2 regions of the Pseudomonas sp. 4CAES_32.4 genome follow, and region 1 is predicted to be linked to the other one. Evidence: predicted binding sites of a transcription regulator. Region 1 holds the regulator's gene; the other holds the start of a gene.
The links. Region 1 encodes FliA, which starts transcription of late flagellar genes. Its sites were predicted from a motif close to CTAAAGTTTNNNNNNNNNNNGCCGNTAA; they were not measured.
Positions count from the first base shown of each region.

Region 2: the regulator FliA is predicted to act here: its motif matches at 1,373-1,400, upstream of motA (flagellar motor stator protein MotA).

Region 1 covers NZ_CM176882.1:1,736,349-1,741,770, reverse strand. Annotated here, with positions in the region: gene AC3Y64_RS07870 (protein phosphatase CheZ) at 1-7, opposite strand, end outside; gene AC3Y64_RS07865 (chemotaxis response regulator CheY) at 26-397, opposite strand; gene fliA (RNA polymerase sigma factor FliA) at 564-1,304, opposite strand; gene fleN (flagellar synthesis regulator FleN) at 1,301-2,131, opposite strand; gene flhF (flagellar biosynthesis GTPase FlhF) at 2,248-3,588, opposite strand; gene flhA (flagellar biosynthesis protein FlhA) at 3,600-5,422, opposite strand, start outside.
Region 2 covers NZ_CM176882.1:597,477-602,898, forward strand. Annotated here, with positions in the region: gene AC3Y64_RS02615 (HDOD domain-containing protein) at 1-1,302, opposite strand, end outside; gene motA (flagellar motor stator protein MotA) at 1,468-2,319, shown strand; gene motB (flagellar motor protein MotB) at 2,323-3,381, shown strand; gene AC3Y64_RS02630 (toll/interleukin-1 receptor domain-containing protein) at 3,490-3,975, opposite strand; gene AC3Y64_RS02635 (caspase family protein) at 3,975-4,934, opposite strand; gene AC3Y64_RS02640 (TIR domain-containing protein) at 4,937-5,344, opposite strand.

The DNA.
Region 1 (5,422 bases):
GCTCCATAGCTCCCCCGCGCGTTCATCAGCCGATGCGTTCGAAAATCTTCTCGATTTTGTCTTTCAGCGCCTGAGCCGTGAAAGGTTTGACTACGTAGCCGTTCACACCGGCCTGAGCGGCTTCGATGATCTGCTCGCGCTTGGCTTCTGCAGTCACCATCAATACCGGCAGGTGCTTGAGTTTTTCATCGGCACGCACGTGACGCAGCAGGTCGATACCGGTCATGCCCGGCATGTTCCAGTCCGTTACCAGAAAGTCGATGCTTCCGCTGTTGAGCACTGGAATGGCGGTAGTGCCATCGTCAGCCTCGACGGTGTTGGTGAACCCAAGATCACGCAGCAGGTTCTTGATGATCCGCCGCATCGTTGAGAAGTCATCAACGATGAGGATTTTCATGTCTTTGTTCAATTCGACCTCCAAGCAGTCTTAAACGCGCCCAGCACCTGGACGCGCCACTTCAATCAATCGGCGCAGCACTCGAAGACTGTCTGGAGCACAACAGAGCAAGACCGGTGCCGTTCATCACCGCACCAGCCTCGTTCGCAGTGTCCCCACACTGCCTTCAGCGCGCTCGCCACTCCCCCAAACGCCCCCGCAAACGGGCCGCGCACTGGCTGTGTAACTGGCTGACCCGCGATTCACTGACGCCAAGGACTTCACCGATTTCCTTGAGGTTCAGCTCTTCGTCGTAGTACAGCGCCAACACCAGTCGCTCACGCTCCGGCAAATTGGCAATCGCGTCCGCCAGCGCCGCCTGGAAGCGTTCATCTTCCAGATCGCGTGACGGCTCAAGATGAGCACTCGCGCCATCCTCGTGCAGCCCTTCGTGTTCGCCGTCCTGCAACAGGTCGTCGAAACTGAAGAGGCGGCTGCCCAAGGTGTCATTCAAAATCCCGTAGTAATCGTCGAGACTCAATTGGAGTTCGGCTGCAACCTCGTGATCTTTAGCGTCACGGCCGGTTTTAGCTTCAATTGAGCGAATTGCGTCACTGACCATACGGGTATTGCGGTGAACCGAACGTGGCGCCCAATCCCCTTTGCGCACTTCGTCGAGCATCGCGCCGCGGATTCGAATGCCCGCGTACGTTTCGAAACTGGCGCCTTTGCTGGCGTCATATTTGGTCGAGACTTCGAGCAGGCCGATCATCCCGGCCTGGATCAGATCTTCGACCTGCACGCTCGCCGGCAACCGTGCCAGCAAGTGATAGGCAATGCGTTTGACCAGCGGCGCGTAACGCTCGATCAGCTCGTATTGAGCATCGCGTGCCGACTTTTTGTAGTAATTCATACCGCTAGCGGTCATATGACAGGCCCTGCCGTTTGCTGCACGAGGCGCTCGACGAAAAACTCAAGATGGCCGCGCGGGTTGGCGGGCAGCGGCCAGGTGTCGACCTTCTGTGCAATGGCTTTGAACGCCAGCGCGCACTTGGAGCGCGGGAAGGCTTCGTAGACTGCACGCTGCTTCTGCACCGCTTTACGCACGCTTTCGTCGTAAGGCACGGCGCCAACGTATTGTAGGGCGACGTCGAGGAAGCGATCCGTGACCTTGGTCAACTTGGCGAACAGGTTGCGCCCTTCCTGCGGGCTCTGCGCCATGTTGGCGAGGACGCGGAAGCGGTTCATGCCGTAATCGCGGTTGAGCAGCTTGATCAGCGCGTAGGCGTCAGTGATCGAGGTCGGCTCATCGCAGACCACCAGCAACACTTCCTGCGCTGCGCGCACAAAACTGACTACCGAGTCACCAATACCCGCAGCGGTGTCGATCACCAGTACGTCGAGATTGTCGCCGATGTCGCTGAACGCCTGAATCAGACCGGCGTGTTGCGCCGGGCTCAGGTGGACCATGCTCTGGGTGCCGGAAGCAGCCGGCACGATGCGGATACCGCCCGGCCCCTGCAACAGCACGTCGCGCAATTCGCAACGGCCTTCGATGACGTCAGCCAGTGTGCGTTTCGGGGTTAGCCCCAGCAGAACGTCGACGTTCGCCAGCCCCAGATCCGCGTCCAGCAGCATGACCCGACGGCCAAGCTCTGCCAGCGCCAGGGACAAGTTCACTGACACGTTAGTCTTGCCGACGCCACCTTTGCCGCCGGTCACCGCGATCACCTGTACGGGATGCATGCTGCCCATGTTATTTCTTTACCTTGTCTTGCATAGACGGAGGCCACATTACTGGCTGCGCGTTCACAACCGGAACAATGCATGGCAGACCATCGATGTAGGTACAAAAACTGTTCATGAATACCTCAGCCTACCTGCTTGGTCGGGCTGTGATAGATATCAGCGAACATGTCAGCCATGGCTTCTTCGCTGGGTTCTTCCTGCATTTGCACGCTGACGGCGCGGCTGACCAGTTGATGACGGCGCGGCAGATGCAAATCATCCGGAATCCGTGGGCCATCGGTCAGGTACGCGACCGGCAATTCATGACTGATCGCCAGGCTCAACACTTCGCCCAGGCCTGCCGTTTCATCCAGTTTAGTCAGGATGCAGCCAGCTAGCCCACAACGCTTGTAACTGTGATAAGCGGCGGTTAGAACCTGTTTCTGGCTGGTGGTTGCCAGCACGAGATAATTTTTTGAACGGATGCCACGCCCAGCCAGACTTTCCAGCTGCATGCGCAGGGCTGGATCGCTGGCTTGCAGGCCGGCAGTATCGATCAATACCACGCGTTTGCGCAGCAATGGATCCAGCGCCTGCACCAGCGACTGGCCAGGATCGACGTGGGTCACCGGCACATTGAGAATGCGGCCCAGTGTCTTCAGTTGTTCCTGAGCGCCGATACGGAAACTGTCCATGCTCACCAGCGCAACATTCTGCGCGCCGTACTTGAGCACATAACGCGCGGCCAGCTTGGCCAGCGTGGTGGTCTTACCCATGCCGGCAGGGCCGACCATGGCGATCACACCGCCCTCTTCCAGCGGCTCGACTTCCGGTACGGCAATCATCCGCGCCAGGTGCGCAAGCAACATGCGCCAGGCCTGACGAGGCTCTTCGATATCGGTGATCATCGACAGCAGGTCGCGCGACAACGGACCGGACAGACCGATGCGTTGCAAACGGCGATACAGGTTGGCCTGAGCCGGACGGCTGCCTTGCAGCTGATTCCACGCCAGAGTGCCGAGCTGAACTTCCATCAGCTCACGCAGGCTGTTCAATTCGAAACGCATCGAGTCCAGCGCACGCGGATCAACACCGGCCGATGGTTGCGCAGGCGCCGGCGCCGGACGCGTCGGAGCGGCGTAAGTCGGCTCGGTCAGCGGTTCAGCGGCGGTCAGCGGCAGGCCAGCGGTCAACGGCAGCCCGGCAAAGATCTGGCGATTGCTGTTGCCATCGGCTTCGCCACGCAGACTCAGTTCGGCCTGGGCGGTAACGATGCGCGACTGGGTCTTGCGCAGCTCGTCTTCGAGCTCCATGTTCGGAACCCGTGGCGCCAGCGCCGACAATTTGTAATCCAGTGCCGCCGTCAGCTCGACACCGCCGGCAATGCGGCGGTTGCCAATGATGGCGGCATCAGCGCCCAGCTCATCACGAACCAGCTTCATGGCCTGACGCATATCGGCGGCAAAGAAACGCTTAACTTGCATAAACCACTACCTCAGCCGTTGGGCCCTACTGTCGCAACGATGGTCACTTGCTTGTTGTCCGGTATTTCCTGGTAGGCCAGCACATGCAATCCAGGGACTGCGAGGCGACCAAAGCGCGAGAGCATCGCGCGGATCGGGCCGGCCACCAAGAGGATCACCGGCTGACCCTGCATTTCCTGACGCTGCGCCGCTTCGATGAGCGAACGCTGCAGCTTCTCGGCCATGCTTGGCTCCAGCAGAACGCCCTCTTCCGAGCCTTGTCCTGCCTTCTGCAGACTATTGAGCAATATTTGTTCCAACCTTGGTTCCAAGGTGATCACAGGCAGCTCAGACTCAGTGCCTACAATGCTTTGGACGATGGCGCGGGATACGCCGACGCGCACCGCTGCCACCAACGCGGCGGTATCTTGACTCTTGGCGGCGTTGTTGGCGATGGCTTCGGCGATGCTGCGGATGTCGCGCACCGGCACGTGTTCGGCGAGCAACGCCTGCAGCACTTTGAGCAACTGCGACAACGTGACCACACCCGGCACCAGCTCTTCCGCCAGTTTCGGCGAGCTTTTGGCCAGCAATTGCATGAGTTGCTGCACTTCCTCGTGGCCGATCAGCTCGCTGGAGTGCTTGTACAGAATCTGGTTCAAGTGCGTTGCAACCACGGTGCTCGCATCGACCACGGTGTAACCGAGGGATTGTGCCTGGGCGCGTTGGCTGATTTCGATCCACACCGCTTCCAGGCCGAAAGCCGGATCTTTGGCGTTGATACCGTTGAGCGTGCCGTAGACCTGGCCCGGATTGATCGCCAGTTCGCGATCCGGGTAGATCTCGGCTTCGGCGAGGATCACGCCCATTAGCGTCAGACGATAGGCACTTGGTGCCAGATCGAGGTTGTCGCGAATGTGCACAGTCGGCATCAGGAAGCCCAGATCTTGCGAGAGCTTCTTGCGCACGCCCTTGATCCGCGCCAGCAATTGCCCACCCTGATTGCGATCCACCAGCGGGATCAGGCGGTAGCCGACTTCCAGACCGATCATGTCGATTGGCGTCACGTCATCCCAACCCAATTCCTTGGTTTCCATGGCGCGAGCTGGCGACGGCAGCAGATCCTGCTGACGCTTGACCTCTTCCAGCGCCACGACCTTGGCGACGTTCTGCTTCTTCCAGAACAGGTAGGCGCCACCGGCGGCCAGCGCAGCCATGCTCAGGAACGAGAAGTGCGGCATGCCCGGCACCAGGCCCATCACCGCCATCAAACCGGCGGCCACGGCCAGCGCTTTCGGCGAGGCGAACATCTGGCGGTTGATCTGCTTGCCCATGTCTTCCGAACCGGAAGCACGGGTCACCATGATCGCTGCAGCTGTAGATAACAACAGTGATGGCAATTGCGCCACTAAACCGTCACCGATGGTCAGCAAGGCGTAAACCTTGCCGGCATCGCCGAAGCTCATGTTGTGCTGGAAGATACCGACAGCCATACCGCCGATGAGGTTGATGAACAGAATCAGCAGGCCGGCGATGGCGTCACCACGGACGAATTTGCTGGCACCGTCCATCGAACCGTAGAACTCAGCCTCTTGGGCGACTTCCTGGCGGCGTGACTTGGCCTGGTTCTGGTCGATCAGACCGGCGTTGAGGTCGGCGTCGATCGCCATTTGTTTGCCGGGCATCGCGTCGAGGGTGAAACGCGCACTCACCTCGGAAATACGCCCGGCACCTTTGGTTACCACGACGAAGTTGATGATCATCAGGATCGCGAAGACCACGATACCGACCACGTAGTTACCGCCGATCACCACTTCACCGAAGGCCTGAATCACCTTACCGGCAGCGGCGTGGC
Region 2 (5,422 bases), 1.1 Mb from region 1:
CACCTGCGCCTGTTGCGCGAGCAGGCGCTGCAGCACACTGCTTTGGCCGACGGCGAACGTGAGTGCCGCAGCTTCTTTTGGCAAACCATAGGTTTGCTGCACGCGCAGGCTGGATTGCGTGCGGTCGGCCATCAGGATCAGCACCCGGCGCATGCCGCTGGCGGCCAAGGCATCGCGGGCGGCGACGGTCAGGCTCATCGCATTGGTGAAGCGGCTTGGCTCGGCGAGCAGCTCGGCGCACTGCTTGCGCCATTGACCGAGGTCTTCAGCGGAGGGCGCAGCGGCGGGCAACATCCCGGCCGGCAAGCGCCGCGTGCCCCACGGCCACAGCAGCGAAACCGCCGGGTGCCACAGATCCGGCATCGCATGATAACGGGCGCTGTTGGCAGCCTGCTGGTGCAGTTGTTGCTGCACTTCATCCATCGAAATCTGTAAGTAAAGGCTGGTCAGATACTGCCAGCGCTCGCTGTGCGGACTGTCCCAGGCCTGTTGCGCCGACAGCGCCAGACCGTTGGCCAGCAGCACCGTGTTGGCCGGCTGATTGAGCCAGCGACGCAGGGTCGGATCTTCGTCGAGGCGGTTTTGCTGGCGCAGCGGATGCTCGCTGTCGCGGGCAATGCGCAGCACTTTCACCAGTTCACGCTGTTCACTGAGCAACAATTTATAGCCCTGCTGCACCCAGATCGGCAGATGCCAGGCCTCGACCAGCGCTTCTGCGATTTTCAGCAGGCGTACACCGAACAATTGCTTTTCGACCGTGCGCGCCGATTCGCCCTTGTGGATAACCCGCAACTCCCATTCTTCGAGCAACTGCGGAAAGGTCAGCGCCAATGGCCACAGCGGCGAGAGAAACAGCAGGCTGCCCCAATGAATGTCCTGCCACAGCCGCGCCAGGCGACTTGCAAAGAAACCATTGGCCTGTTGCGTCGCGTGCTGGCTGATCATTTGCAATTGGCGCAGGGCCTTGGGGATTTGCATCTGCGGTTGAGCAGGCAGGCGCGCGAGCAATTCTTCGGTGCGGGCAAGGCCCAGACGGTTGATGGCGACCTCGAGATTTTCCGCCGGCGCGGCCATGTTGCCGTGGGTGTGACGATTCGCCTCACGGATGATGCTCAAGGCCAGCGCCGGGCTGTCCTGCATCAGGTCGGCGATGTCGCGCAGAGAACTGCGGTTATCGCGGATGGCGCGGCAGACTTTGTCGTGAGCCTCTTGCGGCACGGGCAATAGAACGCCATCGAGCAGCTTTACCCAGCCGTCGAGGGTGGTCGGTTTTGCGTGTGGGACGTTCGTTTCATTAGCCATGTCTGGACGGGATCTTCACTGACTGTAGACGCGCCCGGCATGGGCTAAATTGGCTTTTCGCCTGAACTGGCTATAGTCTGGCGCAGTTTTGCCGATAAGTAGAAGAAGAGATTTTTTAACTTCCGAATATGACCTTGAACCCGACTCAGTAAGTACTTTCTACCTATGGCTAAAATTATCGGCATCATCGTCGTATTCGCGAGCGTGCTCGGCGGATACGTGCTCTCCCACGGCAAGATTGCCGCCCTGATCCAGCCCTTCGAGGTGTTGATCATCGGTGGTGCTGCACTGGGTGCTTTCCTGCAGGCCAACCCTGGCTACATGACCATGCACGTGCTCAAGAAATCCCTGAGCATGTTCAGCTCGCGCTTCAGCCACACGTTCTATCTGGAAGTGTTGGGGCTGATCTACGAGATCCTCAACAAGAGTCGCCGCGAAGGCATGATGGCCATCGAAGGCGACATCGAAGACGCCGCCGCGAGCCCGATTTTCGCCAAGTACCCGGCGGTGCTCAAGGACGAACGCATGACCGCGTTCATCTGCGATTACCTGCGCATCATGTCGTCCGGCAACATGGCTCCACACGAACTCGAAGGCCTGTTCGACATGGAGCTGTACAGCCTCAAGGAAGACCTCGAGCACCCATCTCACGCTGTGAACGGCATTGCCGACGCCATGCCCGGTTTCGGTATCGTCGCGGCGGTACTCGGTATCGTGGTGACCATGGCCTCCCTGGGTGAAGGCGATCAGAAGTCCATCGGTCTGCACGTGGGTGCGGCACTGGTAGGTACTTTCTTCGGTATTCTCGCGGCGTACGGTTTCTTCGGCCCGTTGGCGCACTCCCTGGCCCACGACGCCAAGGAAGAACTGAACGTCTACGAAGCCATCAAGGCTTCGCTGGTGGCTTCGGCTTCCGGCATGCCGCCATCGCTGGCGGTCGAGTTCGGTCGCAAGGTTCTGTACCCGGCCCACCGTCCAAGCTTTGCCGAGCTGGAACAAGCCGTTCGCGGTCGCTAAGCCATGGAAAATAATCAGCCGATTATCATCAAGCGCGTCAAGCGCATAGCCGGCGGGCATCACGGCGGGGCGTGGAAAATCGCCTTCGCCGACTTCGCCACGGCGATGATGGCGTTCTTCCTGGTGTTGTGGCTGCTGTCCACCGCGACGCCTGAGCAGAAGATCGCCATCGCCGGCTACTTCAAAGACCCGGTCGGCTTTTCCGAAAGCGGCACGCCGTACATCATCGATCTGGGCGGTACACCGACCTTGGCGCCGGAAAACACCCTCAACCCTGAGGTGAAGTCCCAGCCGCAACCGGACAAGGTCACGGTCGACACCGAACAGGTCGAAGGCATGGCCGAGCAGGTCGAGAAAGAACGTCTGGAACTGCTCCTGCAAGAACTGCAAAACAAAGTCGACGAGAACCCGCAACTGCAGAAATTCAAGGATCAGATCCTCTTCGAGATCACGCCGAACGGCTTGCGCATCCAGATCATGGACGCCGAGAACCGGCCGATGTTCGACTCCGGTTCTGCACGCCTGAAGCCGTACTTCGAAGACATCCTGCTGGCCATGGCCGACACCATCAAAGCGGTGCCGAACAAGATCAGCATCAGCGGCCACACTGACGCCAAGCCTTATATTGGCACTGGCGACTACGGCAACTGGGAGCTTTCGGCCAACCGTGCCAACGCCGCACGTCGTGCATTGGTTGCTGGCAGCTATCCGGATGCACAGGTGGCGCGGGTCGTCGGTTATGCCTCGTCGGCGCTGTTTGACCGGGAAAACCCGTTCAACCCGGTCAACCGTCGCATCGACATCGTCGTGCTGACCAAGAAAGCCCAAGCGGCCATCGAAGGTGCGCAAGGCGCCGATGCTGCGAAGCCGGCGGATCAAGGCCAGAACGGCGCCGCTCCGGCGACGCCGGTGGATCCGAACGCTCTGCCGGCGGATCAGCAACCGGTGCCTGCACACGAGTTGCGCGAACGCTTGAACCTGTTCGACGACGCCGCACCGAAACCGGCGGAACCGGGGAGTGCGGCGCCAGCGCCAGCGCCGGCTCCTGCGCCGAAGCAGTAAGAGACAAAAAAGCCGACAGTGATGTCGGCTTTTTTGTGGCTGGAATTTCACCTCGCCGATCAATTGCGTAACGTTACGAAATTGATCCGGAGCCAGGCAAGTGAGGTCTTAGAACCCTCGTCGAATCCTGCTCTTCAACTGATCATGAAACTGCTCGGCATTCCTCTTGTAAGTCCCCTTCATCGACTCACTCATCGAATCCAGCGTCATCGAGCGCTTGCTCGACACCTCTTCACGATACGCGTCGATAAAGAAATTCAGATCACTGTCCGTGCTCAGCTTCGGCCACTTGTCCAGGTACAACGGCAATTCCGCAGGGCCGGTCTTGAACGAGCAGATCCGGCGGTTGCTGATGGTTGCCTCACCAATTTCGAACGGCACCCACCACGACAAAGCGGTCCTCTCCGACACTACCGCGAGCAAGTGCGTGCACTCGGTGATGTTGCGCGTGATGACGCCGGTGATGTCGTCGGTGGTCTGCGATTCCGGGTCGAGCACATCCAGATAGGTTTTGATGTTGGCCTGTTTCAGGCGACTGTTGATCGCCATGGCCTGTATGCGATCCATATGGCGGTAGCTGATAAAGACGGGCATCAGAAGTGTCCTTTGATGGCGAGTTCGCGGTAGTAGGCGCCGAGCGCGGTGAGGCGGCAGCCGGTGGAGTTGATCGCCGCGTAATACATATGCTCGGCGTCGACCGGCTCGATCAGGCTGTGGCGATTGCACTTCTGCAGTTGCGCGAAGATCTCGCCGTGTTCAGGGTCGAAGCTGGCTTCGGTCGGCTCGTAGCTCGGGTCGAGCGGGTAGATTGATTCGGCTTCGGCGAACCATTCGGGCAGTTTGCGCAGGATCTCCTTCGGGATCAGCGGCGAGACTTCCCGCAGGGAAATGAACTGCGACACATTGGTCTTGAACACCGGACGTTGTTCCCAGGCGTCGAGCGCGTTGTCGACGAAGGAATACAGGCTGCCGGGAGTGATCTTGCCGAGGATGTTCGCCGCGCCACCGTGCAAAGCCTGTAGCAGCAGCCCGGTGAATACACCGTGTTGCGCGCCCTCCATCGCGGGCTCTTCTTTTTTGCACGCGGTCAGAATGGTCATGCCTTCGCCGACCACGCTGCTTTCACTGCGCAAAGCGCGCACCTCGCCGGCTGATCCGCTTTGGCAGCAGTCAAGAATGATGACTTTGTTTTTGATGCGGGTGGCTTTGGTGGCCCAATTGAGGATATCGCTGATGCGAATGCCATCCTTCGGGGTACGAAAGTCCTGCGGCAGCAGCATGCCTTCATCATTGTCGTTATCGAAGCCGCCATGCCCGGCGAAGTACAGGAGGGCGACGTTACAGTCGCCGGAAAACAACTCGCGGATCTGGTCCTCAAGTTTCTCCCGGCTCAGATAATCCTCAGCGGAAGTCAGCACGATGTTCTTGAAATTCGGATCGCCGTTGGCGTCGGTTTTCAACACCGAAGCCATGGCCATCGCGTCGTTGCTGCAACCACTCAGGCGCGAAATATGTTTGTAGTCGTTTATCCCGATAAACAATCCCTTGCGCATGATCAGGCCGCCGTATGCAGGCGGATCGCGCCGACGATGCTATTGGTGTTCCACGCGCATTCGGCGTGTGCGGCGTTACGCACTACCGTGGAAATGCGCTCGGCGCCGAAGGGTTTCACCGCAATGATCACCTTGCCCATGCGCTTGGCGATCTCGATTTCCTTGTTGATCCACTTGCTGTAGGTCGAGTACATGCCGGCCATGATCAGCACCGCCGAGCAGGGGCGGATCTTGTTTTCGATGGCTGCTTCAAGCTGTTTGTCGGTCAGCGCGCCCATGATCGGGTTGTGCGGCGGCACCGAAAAATTCTTGTAAGTGAAGGTCGGATGGGCGCTGAGCAGGCGCACCAGATTGTCGTGGGCGTGGGAGTAGTTCCACGAATGGCTGATGAACAAATGGTAGGTTTGCATGGGGTTCCTCGGAAGTCGCGGGCTGCGAGAGAGGAATCCAATGGTAGGCCTCTGGAGGGCGCCTACAAGGGCTGCGCG